Regions from separate parts of the Azospirillum himalayense genome, predicted to be linked through region 1. Evidence: riboswitches for the same ligand, from Rfam matches in the RefSeq annotation. Region 1 holds a riboswitch; each other region holds the start of a gene.

The links. A riboswitch is a leader RNA that binds a small molecule or an ion and turns the genes downstream of it on or off. The one in region 1 is predicted to bind cobalamin.
Region 2: linked by a shared signal. The riboswitch ahead of ACFPMG_RS16025 (energy-coupling factor ABC transporter permease) and the one ahead of ACFPMG_RS20705 (TonB-dependent receptor plug domain-containing protein) in region 1 are both predicted to bind cobalamin.
Region 3: linked by a shared signal. The riboswitch ahead of cobW (cobalamin biosynthesis protein CobW) and the one ahead of ACFPMG_RS20705 (TonB-dependent receptor plug domain-containing protein) in region 1 are both predicted to bind cobalamin.

The regions. Positions count from the first base shown of each region.
Region 1 is NZ_JBHSLC010000045.1:15,996-22,182, forward strand. Features, by position in the region: gene ACFPMG_RS20690 (hypothetical protein) at 1-500, shown strand, start outside; gene ACFPMG_RS20695 (hypothetical protein) at 519-1,283, opposite strand; gene ACFPMG_RS20700 (TerC family protein) at 1,483-2,529, opposite strand; cobalamin riboswitch at 3,069-3,287, shown strand; gene ACFPMG_RS20705 (TonB-dependent receptor plug domain-containing protein) at 3,404-5,320, shown strand; gene ACFPMG_RS20710 (ABC transporter substrate-binding protein) at 5,317-6,177, shown strand; gene ACFPMG_RS20715 (FecCD family ABC transporter permease) at 6,174-6,187, shown strand, end outside.
Region 2 is NZ_JBHSLC010000031.1:31,622-37,808, forward strand. Features, by position in the region: gene ACFPMG_RS16015 (glutathionylspermidine synthase family protein) at 1-905, opposite strand, end outside; gene ACFPMG_RS16020 (glycosyltransferase family 9 protein) at 1,113-3,041, opposite strand; cobalamin riboswitch at 3,186-3,424, shown strand; gene ACFPMG_RS16025 (energy-coupling factor ABC transporter permease) at 3,599-4,279, shown strand; gene ACFPMG_RS16030 (superoxide dismutase) at 4,345-5,094, opposite strand; gene ACFPMG_RS16035 (hypothetical protein) at 5,223-5,597, opposite strand; gene ACFPMG_RS16040 (YitT family protein) at 5,714-6,187, opposite strand, start outside.
Region 3 is NZ_JBHSLC010000115.1:48,459-54,645, forward strand. Features, by position in the region: gene cobG (precorrin-3B synthase) at 1-95, opposite strand, end outside; gene cobN (cobaltochelatase subunit CobN) at 92-3,478, opposite strand; gene cobW (cobalamin biosynthesis protein CobW) at 3,641-4,729, opposite strand; cobalamin riboswitch at 4,769-4,984, opposite strand; gene ACFPMG_RS31385 (ABC transporter ATP-binding protein) at 5,275-6,039, shown strand; gene ACFPMG_RS31390 (ABC transporter ATP-binding protein) at 6,032-6,187, shown strand, end outside.

The DNA.
Region 1 (6,187 bases):
TGACGATCCTGCGCGGTCGCCGGGGCGATCCGCCCCCCGCCGAGCCCGCGGAAACCCGCGTCGACATCCACCGGCAGCCCTTGCGCACGGCACTGGACTGGCACCAGGACATGATCGCCGTGTGGAAGCGGAATCCCAGCTTCGGTCCGGACCTGCACGACGACCTGAAAAGCACGGGGCTGCTGCCGCGCTGCGTCATCCTGACGTCGCGGGACGGCGGACCGCTGTGCTTCCGCTACATCGGGGAGCCGACCCGACGGGTCTTCGGCGACCGCTGGGCCGACCAGAACATCGGCAAGCCCCATCTCGAGGACGTGCACGGCGCCTACGCCCAGGCCATCGACGCGCAGTACCGGGAGGCGGTGGAGGGCGGGGAACCGGTGTACAACCATCTGGTGATCACCGGACTTCCCCGCCCGCCCGTCAATTACCGGCACCTCCTGTTCGGTTGGTCACTGGGCCATCGCCGTCAGGCCCTGCTGGCGCTGATCGATTCCTGACGCGGGTCGGCCCGGGCGTCAGGCCGCGCGGGCGAGGTCGGCGGCGATCTGCGCCAGATCGCCGAGGAACTGCGCGCGGCTGAAGCGCACGAGGTGCATCGGCAGCGTCTTCAGGCCGATCTGGTTGTAGGTGATGGCCGGCTCGTCATCGATGTGGCGCGGTCCCATCTTCCGCTCCGCCCAGACCGGGACGATGTCGGGATCTACGACCGAGATGAACCAGGTCGGCGACCACAGCAGCCACGCCGCCAGCTTGTTCACCCGCTGGCAAATCGGGAACAGTCCGCGGCCCTGGAAATCGGGCCGCGTCCATCCCGCGTTCGTCCACACCACCTGCCCGCGCGTGCTGTTGGCGGTGTCGGACGTGCAGGTGCACCATTCACCATCCGGAGCCTGCGTGGCCGGGTCATCATAGAACACCGTCATGGCGTTGAAGCGGTCGCCGATGGACTGCGTGCTGCAATCGTAGAGCAGCCCGGCCTGGGCGGTGACCACATCGCCGGAGGCGGCCGTCCCGCAGATCCAGAAGGCGTTGCCCGGAGTCAGGGAGCGGCAGGCCGGATGGGCCGCCGGAAGCATCGGCTCCCAGGACCCCGCGGCCACCGCCGCCTCGTTGACGCGCACCAGCGCCGGCATGTCGAACACGACGGAGAGCGTGACCCCGCGGCCGGACGCCAAGCCGGCGAGTTCATCGCGGGCGGCCTGAAGCAGGCCGGAGAGGGGGCCCGACGGGACGGGGAGAGCGGACAGGGCGATGGAGGTCCGTTGCGTACCGGTGAACATGGATGTCTCTTCCTTGGGTTGGAAAGGATTGGCGTCAACCGCCAAGCGAGGCGCGATCCGCCCCGCACATCCACATCATCGTCTCCACGAAACCACCATTACTACTTTTGCGGACACCGCCGCCCGGAAACGCGCGGGGCGTCCGCTCCACCGGACCGGACACCCCGTCGTTTCCCTGCCGCCCTTCGGAGCGGGCGTCTTACCGGCCCTTGCCGTCCGAGGACACCGCGGCCGCCTCGTTGGAGGAGGCCGGTGTCGAACCGCCGGCACCCTTCGCCGGGCTGCCGGGCACCCACCAGCGGCGGGCTTCGCCGTCCGCGGCCTCCGGAGCCGCCTCGCCACGGGTCTTCAGCATCGAGAAGACGATGGAGCCGCCGACCAGGAAGGCCGTGATGCCCAGCGCCAGCGCCGTCGGCATCTTGTAGATGTCGACCATCATCATCTTGGCGCCGACCACCACCAGAACCAGCGACAGGCCGTACTTCAGGTAATGGAAGCGGTGGATGATCGAGGCCAGCGCGAAATAGAGGGCGCGCAGGCCAAGGATCGCGAAGACGTTGGAGGTCCAGACGATGAACGGGTCGGTGGTCACCGAAAAGACCGCCGGGATGGAGTCCACGGCGAAGACCAGATCGGTGAACTCGATCAGGATCAGCACGAGGAACAGCGGCGTCATCATCCGCACGCCGTCGCGCATCACGAAGAACTTCTGCCCCTCGTAGCCGTCGGTCATGCGGAAGCGGGAGCGGACGAACTTGACGATCCGGTTGTTTTCCATGTCCGGCTCGTCGTCCACCGACATCAGCATCTTGATGCCGCTGAAGATCAGGAAGGCGCCGAAGATGTAGATGATCCAGTGGAATTCCTGGATCAGCGCCGTGCCCGCCACGATCAGCACGCCGCGCATCACCAGCGCGCCCAGGATGCCCCAGAACAGCACCCGGTGCTGGTATTGCGGCGGCACCGCGAAATGCGTGAAGATCAGCGCGATGACGAAGATGTTGTCGACGCTCAGGCTGTATTCGATCAGGTAGCCGGTCAGGAACTCCAGCCCTTTCTCGGCGCCCTGGAAATGAAAGACGCCGGCCGCAAAAATCATCGCCAGCGTGGAATAGGCCGCGCAGCGCATCAGCGCCTCGCGACCGGAGATCACATGGGATTTCTTGGAAAATACACCAAGATCAAAGGCCAAAAGCACGCCAACGAAGACGGCGAAGCTGGCCCACATTAAGACAATCTGGTCCATGGAACTGTCCCTTGCTTCATGCACTCCGCTCCCGCAAGCGGAGACTTCGATCGTCACATGAGCAGTCCGACATCACCGATGCGCCACGGCGGGACGCATCGGCCAGAGGGGCCCGGACTGGAATCGCGGCCGCAAGGTCTGCGGCCGACGGAAAAGAGCGCGCGACGGCTCGGCCGCAGCGCGTCGGAACACCCGCCTCCATCGTTCGCCGTGGAGACGTGGCGGTCGGTCAGTATGTTGGTTCGGTGCGGTTCATGTCGATGTCTCCCAAAGGCCCGTCGGGTGCCGTCGTCCGGCGGCGGGCCTTGTGGGGAGCGGGACCCAGGGGGAACAACAGGGCCAGCTTCCGCAAGGCCGCGCCAAGGCGACGGCTCAATGGGAAGTCCGACATCACAGCGCCGGGCGACGCTGCCAGAGGGGCCCGGACCTCGACCGTCATGTAGTCAGACCCCGGCCCGGCGACAAGAGGGGGGCACGGTCTTCGCGAACCGTGATTGGTGTGATGGCCGAATGCGGCTTGACCGGAGCCGTTCCGCCCGCGTAGCTTCGCACCCGACGGTTGCCCGAAAGGGCTGAAAATGGGAACACGGTGCGGACCCCGCGGCAATTTGCCGTGCGAGGGTTCTACGCCGGGGCTGCCCCCGCAACTGTAAGCGGCGAGTCGTCCATCGGAATGCCACTGGGATCGCGATCCTGGGAAGGCGATGGGCCGACGATAACCCGCGAGCCAGGAGACCTGCCGTCAGTCGTGGTCACACGCGAACACGTTCGGGCGGGGTGCACCGAAGGTCGTCGAACCGGGAGTCCGTTCGCGGAGCGTCCGGTGGGACTTCGTTCGCGGTGACGTGCCACCGGCGTCCCGCCCGAGGTTTCAATGAGTGTCCGCGTTCCCCGCCTTCACCGGACGGCGTCCTTCGCCGCCCTTCTGGGAAGCCTTGCCCTTCCCGTGTCGGCCTTCGCCGACTCCACCACCATCATCACGACGCTTCCGCCGGTCTCGGTGACCGCCAACCGCGTCCCCACCGCCGCCGAGGAAACCGGCAGCGCCCTGACCGTCATCACCCGCGAGGAGCTGGAGCAGCGCCAGACCCAGCTGCTGTCCGACGCGTTGCGCGCGGTGCCCGGCGTCGCCGTCAACCGCACCGGCCCGATGGGCACCCTGACCCAGCTCCGCATCCGCGGGTCGGAGGGCAACCAGACGCTCGTCCTGATCGACGGGATCGAGGTGAACGATCCCGCCGCCGGTTCCGAATACGACTTCGCCAATCTGCTGGCCGGCGACGTGGAGCGCGTCGAGGTGCTGCGCGGCCCGCAGAGCGCGCTTTACGGCTCCGACGCGGTCGGCGGCGTCGTCAACATCGTGACCCGCCGTGGCGCCGGCGCCCCCCGGTTCCGCGCCGCCGTCGAGGGCGGATCCTTCGGCACCGCCGCCGGGCGGGCCTCCTTCGGCACCGGGACCGACCGCTACGACCTGTTCCTCAGCGGCCAGGGCGTCACCAGCGACGGCGTGTCGGTCGCCGACAAGCGGCTCGGCAACCCGGAGAAGGACGGCTACCGCAACGGCACGCTGACCGGAAACGCCGCCGTCCGCCCGACCGAGCGCAGCGAGATCGCGGTAACCGGCCGCTACACCCGCTTCCGCACCGACACCGACGGCTTCGTCGGCGGGCGCGGCGCCGTCGATGACGGGACCAGCACCGCTGGGGAGCAGTATTTCGGGCGCATCCAGGGCAAGATCGCCCTTCTCGACGGAAAGTGGGAGCACATCGTCGGCCTGACCCATGGCCGCCAGCGGCGTGACTACCGCGACGACGCCAAGACGGTGACCAGCCGCTACGATGGGCGCAAGACCAAGGCCGACTACCAGACCAACCTGACGCTGAACAGCGGCCCCGCGGACCATGTGCTGACCGCCGCCGTGGAGCATGAGGAGGACAAGGCGATCAGCCGCAGCAGCTTCTCCAGCTTCGACCGTTCCATCGGCTCCACCGGGCTGGTGGGCCAGTACAAGCTGGGGCTGTTCGACCGGCTGACCCTGACCGGCAGCGTCCGCCACGACGCGAACGACCTGTTCCGCGACGCCACCACATGGCGCACCACGGCGGCCTATCTGATCGAAGACAGCGGGACGAAGCTGCGCGCCTCCTACGGCACCGGCGTCAAGAATCCCACCCTGTTCGAGCTGTACGGCTACACCGCCACCTACGCCGGCAACCCGAACCTGAAGCCGGAGCGGGCGCGCGGCTGGGACGCCGGGTTCGACCAGTCGCTGTGGGGCACGCGGGCCTCGGTGGACGGCACGTGGTTCGACCAGCGCATCCGCGACCTCATCACCGGCACCGGGCGGACCTCCGTCAACATGCCGGGCGAGTCCCACATCCGCGGCTTCGAACTCGGCCTGTCGGTGGAGCCGATGGAGCGGCTGACCGTCCGCGGCTCCTACACCTGGACCGACGGCGAGGATTCCACGGGGGCGGAGCTGGTGCGCCGGCCCAAGCAGCTCGCCAGCCTGACCGTCAATTACCGCTTCCTGGAGGACCGAGCGAACGCCAACCTCGGCGTCGTCTACAACGGGCGGTCCAGCGACTGGGCCTACGATCCCTTCTACAACCGGCAGGTCGTGAATCTCGCCCCCTACACGCTGGTCAACATGGCCGGGTCCTACGCGCTGTCCGAGGGGGTCGAACTCTTCGGGCGCGTGGAGAACCTGTTCGACCGCCGGTACCAGGAGGTCTGGACCTACGGCGCGCCGGGACGGGCCGGGTATCTCGGGCTGCGGCTGTCGCTGTGAAGCCCACCTTTCTCGGGCTGGCCGCCGCCCTCCTGCTGATCGCGGGAGGGCCGGCGGCGGCGTGGGAGGCGCCGCCGGCAAAACCGCCCGGCAAACCACAGCGCATCGTCTCCCTGAATCTCTGCGCCGACGAGCTGCTGCTGCGGCTCGTCGGGCCGGAGCGCCTCGCCGCGGTGACGTGGCTGGCGCGCGATCCCCGCGCCTCCTCCGTCGCGGCGCTGGCGGCGCGGGTGCCGGTCAACCACGGGACGGCGGAGGAGATCCTGCCGCTCAACCCCGACCTGATCGTCGCCGGGCGCTACACCACGCGGGTCGCGGTCGGGCTGCTGACGCGGCTGGACGCGCCGCTGCTGGAGCTGGACGTCCCGCAGAGCGTGGCAGGGGTGGCGGAGCAGATCCGCGGCCTCGCCCGCGCCGTCGGTGAGCCGGACCGCGGGGAGGCGCTGGTCGCCGACCTGCTCTCCCGCCTCGACGCCCTGCCCCCCGCCGCGCCGGAACCGCGCCCGACCGCGGTGGTGCTGCGCCCCAATGGCTTCGTCGCCGGGTCCGGGTCGCTGGTCGACGAACTCCTGACCCGCGCCGGGCTGGAGAACATGGCCGACCGCCTGCCGCTGGGCAGCCAGGGCGCCCTGCCGCTGGAAGCGATCATCCTGGGCGGCGCGGACGTGCTGATCGTCGACGCCGCACCCGACGCGCCGCCGTCGCTGGCCGGCGCCCTGCTGCACCACCCGGCCCTGAAGGCCTTGAAACGTCAGGTCCGCACGCTGTCGCTGCCCTCCCGCCTGTGGACATGCCCCGGCCCGCAGATCGCCGAGGCCGCGGAGCGGCTGGCCGCCGCGCGAGAGGCGCTGCCATGAACCGGGATTC
Region 2 (6,187 bases), on a different contig from region 1:
AACAGGCTGCGCTCGGTCACCGCGTCGCAGCCGGCCAGTTCCTCGGGGTCGAGCGCGGCGCGGCACAGGTTCGGGTGGCGCGGGTAGAGCGACCAGAGCGTCGCCAGCAGCCCGTGGTTCGACATCGGCCAGCACCACAGCGGCGACAGCATGCTCATGCCGCCCATCCGCAGCTTCTGCAGGAAGGCGTCGTCGGCCAGACCCTGCCACGGGTAGATCTTCGCCAGCCAGGAGGCCGCCCGCCCCTCGTCGTCGATGAAGCGCTGGCCGTCCCAGCCCAGGCTCTGCAGCGGCAGCAGATGCGTGGCGATGCCGGCCTCCGCCGCGGTGGCGGCCAGATAGACCAGCTCGCTCTCGCGCATCGGGTCGGGGGTGGCGCAGGCCAGATGGAGGAGGCCGCGGCCCGGCATGCCCGCCGCCAGCTCCTCCCAGCGCTCCACCAGCCCTTCATGCAGGCCGTTGAACTGGTTGGCGTCGGCCATCAGGGCCTCGCGCCAGTTGCGCTGGATGATCGAGGCGGCGAACAGCCCCTCCGGCGTGTCGTAGTTGCAGGCCAGCAGCTTGACCGAATCGCGCCCGTCATAGGCCAGCGTCAGCCGCCCGATCAGCGCGCCGGCGCGCTCGTTCAGGCGGCCGGCCGCCCAATAGTCGTTCCAGGAGGCTTCGAGCAGACGCGCCACGCCGCCGCGCACCCCGAGCCGGGCCAGCGCCCGCCCGTCCACCGTCGCGCGCAGCGTCTCGCGCAGCATGGTGTGCAGCTCGTCGGCGACGCTTTCGATCAGGTCGATCTGATGGGCGGAGAACTCGTACCGCACGTCCTCGCGCCAGAAGGCGCCGGCGTTCATGGCGCGGACGCCGAAAGGGTATTTGCGGAGCCCCGGACGCCAATCCGCACGGGGTTTCATGACTGCTCTGCGCATCGTGTGCTTACCGGGCCGCCGGATTCAATCCATGGTTTTGCCCCGCTGCGGCGCGCCGCTTGCGGCCGTCCGGGATTCGGTGGGGGCGGATCATTGCGGCGCAAACGCGCCAACACAAGCGCCTTGCGCGCCCGTCCCTCCGATTTTCCACGCTTCCCCTCGCGGATCTCACAGGCCGGGTGGAAACGCCCGTCAATAGCTGCGGTCGGCCAGCCAAGCCGCGATGGCGTTCTCCATCGCCTCGGCGGTCGGATCGCCGTGCGCCGGGCCGGTTCCCACCATGGGAAGACGGGCCGCCGCAGCGATGTCCTCCGCCGGGGTACCGGTCCCGACAAACAGGTCGCAGCGCCGCAGCAGGGCGCACAGCCCGTCGAAACCCAACCGCCCTACCGCGTTCAGGCAGGCTGCCCCCGCCTCCTCGGCGATGCGCGCCGCGGCGCCCCTGGCGGCCTCCTCACCGACCAGGACCAGGGCGGTGTCGCCCCGCGCGGCAAGCCGGCGGCACAGCTCCGACAGGCTGCCGGTGCCGACGGACGCGGAGAGGCCGACCGCGCAACGCCAGCGCGCTGAAACGCCCTCGGCGAGAAGCGCGGCGGCGGCGCGCTCGCCGGCGGGGGAGGTCCAGACCTCCGTGGCGGGGTCCGGCTCTCCGGCGGTCAGCGCCCCCAGCAGGCCGGCGGGAGTCGGAGCGACGTGGGTCAGGAAGGCGTCGGCGTAATAGCCGCGCACCGGCCGGCCGACCCTGCAGCCAAGACGGAGCGGCGCCCCCGTATCCTGCATCAGGCGGTTGGCGAAGCTGGCATCCTCACCCCGGTGGGGATTGATCGTGAGGTCGAAGGCGCCGCTGAACTGCTGGCCGATTTCCTGGCGCACCGCGTTCACCAGCGCGTCGTCGGGCGCCCGCCCCTTCAGCGGCGGCAGGGTGACGCGCTGGTTGACGTAGGGGCAGAGGGCAAGCGCTGCCTCCGCGTCCGGCGTCGCGAAGACGGTGATCCGGGCCAGCGGCAAGGCCCGCCGCAGCTCCCGCAGGACGCCGGACGCCCGCAGCACGGCCCCCATCCCGTCCGGCAGGAACACGCCGACGCTGCGGATCAGGTCGGTCGGGAAGGGTTGCGGTTCGCCGGGGACGAGCGTGCGGCGGCGGACGGCGGGGCCGGAGTTCCGCAGCAGCGCCATCGCCGGAGCGGTCGAGGCGCCCCGCGCCGGCGGCACGAAGCCCCAGCGTCCGTCGGCATCCGGGCGCGCCAGCGGCTCCACCATGGCATGCTCGGCGCGCGAGACGGTCGCCGCGTCGGTCACCCAAGGGAAGAAATCGCGCAGCGGGAGGGTGCCGTTGCCGACCGTTCGGCCCGCCGCCTGCAGGGCATCCCACCGACCGACCGCGCCGTCGTAGCCGTAATAAATTTCCTTGAACGCGACCTGCTCCCGCGTCGCGTAGGCGAAATGCTGGAAGACCAGCCCGCCCGCCGCCGTCTCCTCGTGCAGGAAGGGGTTGGCCGCGCCGAGTTCGAGGTCCGACCCGTCGGGCTGTGGGCGCATCAGCCGGGGCGGGACGTGCGAGTGCCAGTAATCCCCCGGCCGGTACCGCCATGTGCGCAACCATTCGTAGGCGCGGTAATTGCCGTACTGGTCCAGCCGGTCGAGGACCAGGGACGGGCCGACGAAGAAATGGCAGAGGTAGAGAGCCGCCGTGCGCGACGGCGAATCGAGGAACATCCGGCGCGCCCGGGCGATCTGCTCCGCCGTCCACAGCTCGTCCGCGTCGACCTGCCAGAGCAGGCAGTCCTCGGTCATGGCGGCCAGCGGCGCGGTCACCATCTCCACCTTGCCCTGCCAGAACACGCCGGGCGGCTTGCGGTAGACCGACACGCGCCCGGGCTCCTCCGCGGCGATGCGGTCGAGATACTCCGAGGTCCCGTCGTTGCTGCGGCCGTCGCGGTGAAGGTCCTGCGGGACGCGCCCGCCCCGCTGCGCGCACCAGGAGGAGTCGCGGACCTGCTCCGCCACCCCCTCCACGATGTGCCAATGCCAGGGGAAGGGCAACTGGCGGAACACCTCCAGGTGATAGCGGATGAAGGGATCGCCGTTCAGCACGATGGTCAGGAAATGAACCGGTAGCATGCCCGCAACCCCGTCCTTCGCCCGTTGATCCGTCCTCGCGCAGTCCGCAGGACCTTGTCGGTTCCGCGGGAGCGGTGTCAAGGAAGCCGTGCGACTCCCCCGATGGGGCGCCATCCCCCTCTTGACGGCGGGGGACCCCGCCCCTACCCTGGCGGCGGTTATGGTTCCCCGCGTCCTCCGGTCGCGGGGCTAAGAGGGAAGCCGGTGCGCCGCCCCGATCGGGGAGATACGGCAAATCCGGCGCTGCCCCCGCAACTGTGAGCGGTGAGCGGCCTCGTCCTTTCCGTGTCACTGGCGCCGCCTGCGGGAACGGGCGCCGGGAAGGCCGGACGATGCCGCCTTGACCCGCGAGCCAGGAGACCTGCCGTAACCGAACGTACGTCCTCGGGCGGGGTGCCCCGGTGGTCGCTTGCCGATGTCCGGCCCGACGGCCGCCCGTCTTCCGCAAGCCGTCCCCCCGGTGCGCCCATTCAGGGGACCAAGGGGGTTGCGATGCCGGTGCCTGCCAGCAACGACGCCCCTCCCAACGCATGGCAGACTCGGAAAGGGCATAGAGCATGCACATCGAACCCGGCGTCGTGGACGGCGCCAAGATCGCTCTCAGCTACGCGACGGCCGCCGGCGGCTTCGCGATGGCCGGAAAGCTGGCGCGCGACGACGTCCGCAACAACGGCGGGATCGCGCCGCTGGTGCTGCGCAGCCTGATCGCCACCGCGCTGGTCTTCAGCTTCTTCGAGGTGTTCCCGCACCACCCCGTGGGCGTGTCGGAGGTTCACCTGATCCTCGGTTCGACGCTGCTCCTGCTGTTCGGCGCCGGTGCCGCCTCCATCGGCCTCGCCGCCGGCCTGCTGATCCAGGGCCTGTTCTTCGCGCCGTTCGACCTGCCGCAGTACGGCATGAACGTCACCACGCTGCTGGTCCCGCTGTGGGGCATCAGCCTGCTGGCGAAGCGGATCGTTCCCGACGCCACCCCCTATGTCGACCTGAAGTACTCGCAGGCGCTGGCCCTCTCCACCGCCTACCAGGGCGGCATCGTCGCCTGGGTGGCCTTCTGGGCCTTCTACGGCCACGGCTTCACCGCCGAGACCATGACGGAAGTCGCCTCCTTCGGCGCCGCCTACATGACCGTCATCATCGTCGAGCCGCTGGCCGACCTCGCCGTGCTGGCCGTCGCCAAGGCGCTGCGCCGCCAGAGCCAGGGGCCGCTGTTCAACATCCGCCTGCACCAGGGCGCCTGACCGGCCCTCTGGACCAGACGGTTCGAAGGAAGGGCGGCGGGGACATCCCCGCCGCCCTTTTCCGTTCAGATCACCAGTTCGCCTTTGCGGATCGCCGCGTAGCGGCGGTTCACCGCGCCCCAGTCGACCACGTTCCACCAAGCCGCCAGATAATCGGCGCGCCGGTTCTGGTACTTCAGATAATAGGCGTGCTCCCACACGTCGTTGCCCATCAGCACCGGCACGCCCTCCATGGCCGGCGAATCCTGGTTCGGACGCGCGGCGATGGCCAGCTTGCCCGACGACGGGTCGGCGGTGACGAAGACCCAGCCGCTGCCGAACTGCCCGGCGCCCGCCGTGTTGAAGCGCGTCTTGAAGTCGTCGAAGCCGCCGAAGTCGCGCGTGATGGCCGCCCCCACCTCGCCGTCCGGCGCACCGCCGGCGTTCGGCCCCATGATGCTCCAGAACATGCTGTGATTCGCGTGCCCGCCGCCGTTGTTGCGCACCGCGGTGCGGATGCTCTCCGGCAGTTCCGGCACGCGCTTCAGCAGGTCGGCCAGCGGCATCGCCTGGAGATCGCCATGGTTGGCGAGGGCCTTGTTGAGGTTGTCGACATAGGCCTGATGGTGCTTGTCATGGTGCACGCTCATCGTCATCGCGTCGATGTGCGGCTCCAGCGCGGCGGGCGCGTAGGGCAGCGGCGGCAGCGTGAAGCCCTTGCCGCCCGGTGCCTGGCCTGCTGTTTGAGCCCAAACGAAGCGCGGCGCCGCAGCCAGCACCAGCGCGGCGGCGCCGGCGGACAGCAGCAGTTGGCGGCGATCCAGGCGAACGGACATGAGACCTCCCAATGTTGTGTTTCGTGCCGAACGGCGGGGAAGCCACAGCCTCAGTGCGCCTCCCAACTCACTCAACAGGGCAATGGGCGTAGTCACTCGGTACCGGCGCACCGCGCGCCGACCGATTTCTACAGGCGGGCCTTTCCCGCCAACCCGGCGGACGACACGCGGGCCATGCCCAGCGCCACGGTCCGCCAACGCCCCAGACGGAACCGCGAGGGGGCGGCCGACGGCTTGCGGACCGGCGCGGCCGTGACCGTCTCCGCCGCCTCGAGGATCCCGCGGGCGCGGCGCTCGCGCAGCAGCAGGCGCATCACCTCCTCCTCCGTGACGGGGCGTCCGGCCCTGGCGGTGGCGAGGCTGGCGGTGTCCTGGAGGGCGGCGACCTGCGCCAGGGTGCCGGTCAGCCCCTTGGCCGCGGCGGTGGTCAGCGCTTCGCGATGAATGGCGAGGATGAACGGCTTCAGCCCACGGTCGGGCGTTCCCTGCGGCGGTGTCGGCATGGCGGAAGGGCTCCGGGGATTCGTTCGATCGGGTAGGCCATCATCCAACCGATAACGCCGCCGCGGCAAAGGCCCCTTCGGATTAGTCCCGCCGGTCTCCGCCGGAGGAGCGGCCCTCAGCGGGCCACGTACCAGTCCGTCCGGTGGTTGAAGGCGACGAAGGCGTTCAGCACCGCCGCGCCCAGCATCGAGGCCAGCACCGCCTTCCCGTCGATGACGAAGACCGCCATGGAGAAGATCACCACGTCGAACATGGCCTGGAGCCAGCCGGCGCGGAAGCCCGTCTTCTCCTGGATGTAGAAGGCGAGAATCCCCACCCCGCCGCCGCTGGAGCCGTGGCGGAACAGGCCGATGACCCCGATGCCGATGCAGAAGCCCGCCAGGACCGCCGCCACATAGGGGTGCAGCGCGTCGTAGCGGATCGCGTGGGGCGCCAGCGTGGTCAGCACCGAGATGCTCGTCACCGCCAGAAGCGACTTGGCGGTGAAGCGCCAGCCGATGCGCGCCAGCGCCAGCGCGTAGAAGGGCAGGTTCACCACGAAGAACACCGGGCCGAAATCCAACCCCGTGGCGTAGGCGATGACGAAGGA
Region 3 (6,187 bases), on a different contig from region 1:
ACCAGCAGCCCGTCGCCGACCTCCATCGGGGCCAGGACGCCGGGGCACATGCCGCGCCGGCGGGGAGGATTGCGGAGTTGGGTGATCGCGCTCATGCGGACATCTCCTTGCGGCGGCGCAGATCGTCGCCCGTCGAATTGCGGCGTGGGTGCCAGAGACCGCGCTCCAGGGCTTCGGTCAACCGGTCCAGGATATGCCGGGCGGCGGCCGGATTGGACTGCGCCAGGAAGTCCCACACCCGCTGGTCGTCCACATAGGCGTCGTACAACTGGTCGAAATGATGGGGCCGCACCGCCGTGGTGGTCGCCGCGAAGGCGAACAGCGTGTCCACGCTCGCCGCCAGTTCCCCGGCGCCGCGGTAGCCGTGGCGCATCATGCCGTCAATCCAGCGCGGGTTGGCCGCCCGGCCGTGCAGCACGCGGGCGATCTCCTCGCCCAGCGTGCGGACGGTCACGCTCTCCGGCTCCGAACTGTCGAGGTGATAGAGCGCCGGGTCGTTGTCGACCAAGGCGGCGGCGGCGGAGAAGCCGCCCTCATACTGCATGAAGCCGTCGGTGGAGAGGACGTCATGCTCCCGCTGGTCCTGGTGGTGGACGAGCGCGTCGGCCCCGCCGATGCGGCGGCGGAACAGGCTGGGCAGCGGCACGCCCTCCAGCCCCTTGCCGTAGGCGTGGCAGCTTGCCTCCAGATAGGCGGCGCCGAAGTCGGCCCGCACGGCCCAGTCGCCGCGGGCGATCAGGCCGGGGAGCGCCGTGCCGTAGGCGCCGGGGGCGGCGCCGAAGACCCGCGCGCTGGCCCAGCGCTCGGCCTCCGCCGCCGGGGTGCCGCCGGCTTCCAGTTCGGCGCGGTCGGTGCGGAGCGCGGCGGCGACGGGGTTCACGTCGTCGGGCTCGTCCTCCGTCATCACGGCGCGGACGGCCTGATCGAACAGGGCGATCTGCTGCGGGAAGACGTCGCGGAACAGGCCGGAGATGCGCAGCGTCACGTCCACCCGCGGGCGGCCGAGGACGGAGGCCGGCATCACCTCGAAGCCGGTGACCCGGCCGGAGCCGTTCTCCCACAGCGGGCGCACGCCGAGCAGCGCCATGGCCTGGGCCAGCTCGTCGCCGCCGGTGCGCATGGCCGGGGTGCCCCAGCAATCCACCACCAGCCGCTTCGGCCAGTCGCCGTGGTCCTGAAGATAGCGGGTGATCAGCGCGTCCGCGGCCTGCCAGCCCAGCGTCCAGGCGGTCGGCGTCGGCACGCCGCGCGGGTCGAGCGCGTAGAGGTTCCGCCCGGTGGGCAGCGTGTCGGCCCGCCCCCGCGCCGGGGAGCCGCCGGGGCCGGGCCTTACGAAGCGCCCATCCAGCCCGGCCAGCAGGGCGGTCATCTCCGCCTCGCCGCAGGCATCGAGCGCCGGGGCGACGTCTTCGGCATTGCCGAAACGGGCGACGGCGGCGAGCAGGCGGGCGCGGCGCTCCGGCTCGGGCGTGGTGCCGAAGACGTGCAGCCCGTCGCGGATCTGCATCTCCTTGATGTCGCAGAGATGGGCGTCGAGGCGGCTGAGGATGGCGTCGGGGTCGTCGTCGGGCCGCAGGTTGCAGTCGGCGGCGACGCCGGAACTCCAGGCCAGATCCAGGATGGTCTGCCGCAGCGCGCCCAGCCGCCGCGGGTCCAGCCCGGTCGCCATCGAATACTCGTCGATGGCCGTTTCAAGCGCGGCGAGGTCGCCGTGCAGCCCGGCCTCGACCGGCGGCGGGGTCAGGTGGCCGATCAGGACCGCGCCCAGCCGGCGGCGCGCCTGCACGCCCTCGCCGGGGTTGTTGACGATGAAGGGGTAGAGGCAGGGCAGAGGACCGACGACGATCTCCGGCCAGCACTCGGCGGACAGGGCGACGGCCTTGCCCGGCAGCCATTCCAGCGTCCCGTGCGCCCCCACCTGCACCAGCGCGTGGATGCCCAGGATATGGCGGAGCCAGAGGTGGAAGGCGAAGTAACCGTGGCTGGGAGGCGTGTCGGGGTCGTGGTGCTGGGTGGTGGTCAGCGGGCCGTGGCCGCGGCTCGGCTGCACCGCGATAGTGGCGTTGCCGCAGGCCAGCACGGTGAAGCGGAAGATGGTGCCGTCAGCCAGCGGGTCGGCCTGCTCATCGCCCCAGCATTCTGTGATGCAAGCGCGGGCCTCGGCGGGGGCGAGGCGGCGGTAGTCGTCCAGGCTCATCGTGGCGGTGGCGCCGCCGGTCAGCGCCTCCATCAGGGCGGCGGGGCCGGCGGGCAGCCCGTCCAGCGCGTAGCCCTCGGCGCGCAGCCGCTCCAGGATGCCGACGACGCTCGCCGGGGTGTCGAGGCCGACCGCATGGCCGATGCCGCCGCCCGGCCCCGGATAGTCGGACAGTACCAGCGCCAGCTTGCGCTCGGCCCGCGGCGTGGCACCCAGCCGCACCCAGGCGGCGGCCAGATCGGCGGCGAAGGCGACCCGGTCAGGCACCGGGCGGATCAGCGTCGGGGCGAACTCCAGGTCGGGGTCCAGCGCCCCTTCGGCCTTGAAGGCGATGGCGCGGGTCAGGATGCGCCCGTCCATCTCCGGCAGCACGACGTTCATGGCGAGGTCGGACGGCCCCATGCCGCGGGCGGAGCCGCGCCAGCCCTCCTCCGGCGTGGTGGACAGCACGGCCTGGAGCACCGGCGTGCCGTTGGCATCCAGAGGCGACCCGTCCTCGCGCGCCGCCGAGAAGCCGGTCAGGTTCATCACGACGGCGGCGTTCCGCGCGGTCAGGGTGGCGCGCATCCAGGCGGCGCAGTCCGGCTCCTTCAGGCTCGCCACGAACAGCGGCAGCGGGGCGAGGCCGCGCGCGGCCAGCGCGTCGCACAGCGCGTGCACCGGCTCCAGATCGCCGGCCAGCAGGTGGGAGCGGTAGAAGACGACCGGCGCGCAGGGGCCGGCAACCTGACCGGACCAGCCCTCATAGACGCCGAAGCGCGGCACCGGCGCCGGCTCGCGCCAGGGGCGCTCCTGTCCGCTCAGAGTGGCGGCGTAGGCCAGCAGGTTGGCCATGTTGTCCGGCCCGCCTTCGGTGAATCCACGCCACAGCCGTTGCGCGGCCTCGGCCGGAACGGTGCCGTAGCCCTCCAGGGCGGGGTTCGGCTGGGCGCAGCCGGGCAGCACGGCCAGCGCCACCCCGGACTCCCGGCAGGCGGCGGCGACATGGTCCAGCCCATAGCGCCAGTAGCCCGCCCCGCCGAGCAGCCGCAGGACGACCAGCTTCGCCTTGCGGATCACGGAGTCGACGTAGAGGTCCACCGACAGCGGGTGCCCCAGCCGCGCGAGATTCGCCAGCCGCAGGGTCGGCAACTCGTCACGGTGGCGCTTCCAGCAGGCGGCGAGCGCCGTCAAGTCGCTGTCGGAGAAGGACAGGACGACGAGGTCCGCCGGGCTCTGCCCCAGATCCACGGCCTGGGGGCCGGCGTCGAGGTCTTCCTGGCGGGCGGCGAGTAGGTGCATGGGCTACAGCTTTGCAAACACTCCCTCTCCCGCCCCGGGAGAGGGTGCCCGCGAAGCGGGCGGGTGAGGGTGCTGGCAAGGATCGCTGCGGTCTCCGCGGGCGACCCTCACCCTCCCACGCTTCGCGCGGGTCCCTCCCTCTCCCGGGGCGGGAGAGGGCTTTTAAGACAGCGCCGCGGTCACGGCGTCGCGGTCCAGGCCCGTCTCGCCGATCACCACCAGACGGCTGCGGCGCGGCTCGTCGGGCTTCCAGAAGCGGTCGAAATGGGTCTGGATGCGCGTTCCCACACCCTGCACCAGAAGGCGCATCGGCTTGCCCGGCACGTCGATGAATCCCTTCAGACGGAGCACGCCATGGGCGGCGGCGACCCGCTCCAGCGTCTTCGCCAGCGCCGCCGGGTCGGGCTGCGGGCCGAGTTCCACGACGAAGCTGGTGAAGTCGTCGTGGTCGTGACCCTCCTCCTCGTCATGGTGGCTGGGTCGGTTGGCGAGGTCGTCCTCGGCCCCGGCGCCGACGCCGAGAAGCACCACCGGGTCGACCTTGCCGTTGCTGGCGCGCAGGATCTTGGGCTCGCGCCCAGCGCCGCCCTCAGCCATGCCGCCCTCAGCCATGCCGCCCTCCGCCATGGCGGCGCGGATCAGGTCCTCGACCTTCGCCAGATCGGCGGCATCGACCAGATCGGTCTTGTTCACCACGATCAGGTCGGCGCAGAGGAGCTGGTCTTCGAACACCTCCTCGACCGGAGTCTCGTGGTCGAGCTGCCCGGCCTCGGCGGCTTGGGCGGCCAGCGCCGCCGGATCGGGGGCGAAGCGGCCCTCCGCGGCGGCGGCGGCGTCGACCACCGCGACCACTCCGTCCACCGTCACCCGCGTCTTGATCGCCGGCCAGTGGAAGGCCTGGACGAGGGGCTTCGGCAGAGCGAGGCCGCTCGTCTCGATGATGATGTGCTCCGGCGGCTGCGGGCGGGACAGCAGCTTTTCGATGGCCGGGACGAAATCGTCGGCGACGGTGCAGCACAGGCAGCCGTTCGCCAGCTCGATCACGTCGTCCTCGGTGCAGGTCGGGTCGCCGCAGGCGCGCAGGATCTCGCCGTCGATGCCGACATCGCCGAACTCGTTGATGATCAGCGCCAGACGGCGCCCGCCGGCCTGCTCCAGCAGGCTGCGGATCAGCGTCGTCTTCCCGGCGCCGAGAAAGCCGGTGATGACGGTGGCCGGGGTCTTTCCGGCGGTCAGCGGGCCGGTGGTCATGATCTGGCTTCCTTGTCTCCGCCACACCCGGCGGATTGGATGAGTGTCGGTCCGGCGGCAGGTTTCCTGGCTCGCGGGTCGTCGCCGCGCCTCCCGCCTTCCCGGCCTGTCGGCCCGTGGCATTTCCGGAGGCAGGCTCGCCGCTTACAGTTGCGGGGGCAGCCGCGGCCTTGGACTCCATCCGGGTCCGCACCGCATTCCCTATTATCCCCGCGCCTTCACGGCGGACGGGGCACCGTCGGAGGCGCAGAATTGCAGGCGGACCCCCGATTTGCAAGCGGCCATTTGGCGCCCGAAAACCGTGCCGTCGAACCCGGAACGCTCCGCCCGTCCCGCCGTTGGTGTGTCGGAAGATCGGTACAGTCTGTCTGGAAAGCTGACACTCCGGACCGCGTGCGATGCCCAACGCCAACATTGGCCGATTCATAAATTTCAACGACTTACCAAAGGCTGTCACAGTTGGCATGCCGTGTGCTTATACCAGCGTAACCAAAAACGCGGACCGGCAGACGACGCGGACGAACAGGGAGGGAAAAGCGGCACCCATGGCCGACGACATCATTCTGGAAGCGCGCGGACTCTCGAAGGAGTTCAAGGGCTTCATCGCGGTGAAGGAGGTGAACCTCCAGGTTCGCCGCGGCACGATCCACGCGCTGATCGGCCCGAACGGCGCTGGCAAGAGCACGGTCTTCAACCTGCTGACCAAGTTCCTGACGCCGACGCGCGGCCAGATCCTCTACAAGGGGCGCGACATCACCGCCATGAAGCCCGCCGACGTGGCGCTGCTCGGCATGGTGCGCTCCTTCCAGATCTCCGCCGTTTTCCCGCACCTCAGCGTGCTGGAGAATGTCCGCGTCGCGCTGCAGCGCCCGCGCGGCACCAGCTTCCACTTCTGGAAGCCCGAGGCCAGCCTGCACGACCTGCACGACCGCGCCGAGGAACTGATCGAGGCGGTGAACCTCACCCCCTGGGCCGGCCACACCGCCGCCGAGCTGCCCTACGGCCGCAAGCGCGCGCTGGAGATCGCCACGACGCTGGCGCTCGACCCCGAGGTGATGCTGCTCGACGAGCCGCTGGCCGGCATGGGCCACGAGGACATCGAAGGCACCGCCGCCCTCATCAAGCGCGTCTCCGCCGACCGCACCATCCTGATGGTGGAGCACAATCTGTCGGTCGTCGCCCACCTGTCGGACACGATCACCGTGCTCCGCCGCGGCGAGATCCTGGCGGAGGGCGCATACGACGTCGTATCGCGCAACCCGCAGGTCATGGAGGCCTATATGGGCACGGGTGAGGTGGGCCATGCCTGACGGCGCGACCGTGAAGACCGCGATGCTGGAAATCCGCGACCTCCAGGCCTTCTACGGCGAGAGCCACGTGCTGCACGGCGTCAACATCGACGTGCGCCAGGGCGAGGTGGTGACCCTGCTGGGCCGCAACGGCGCCGGCAAGACGACC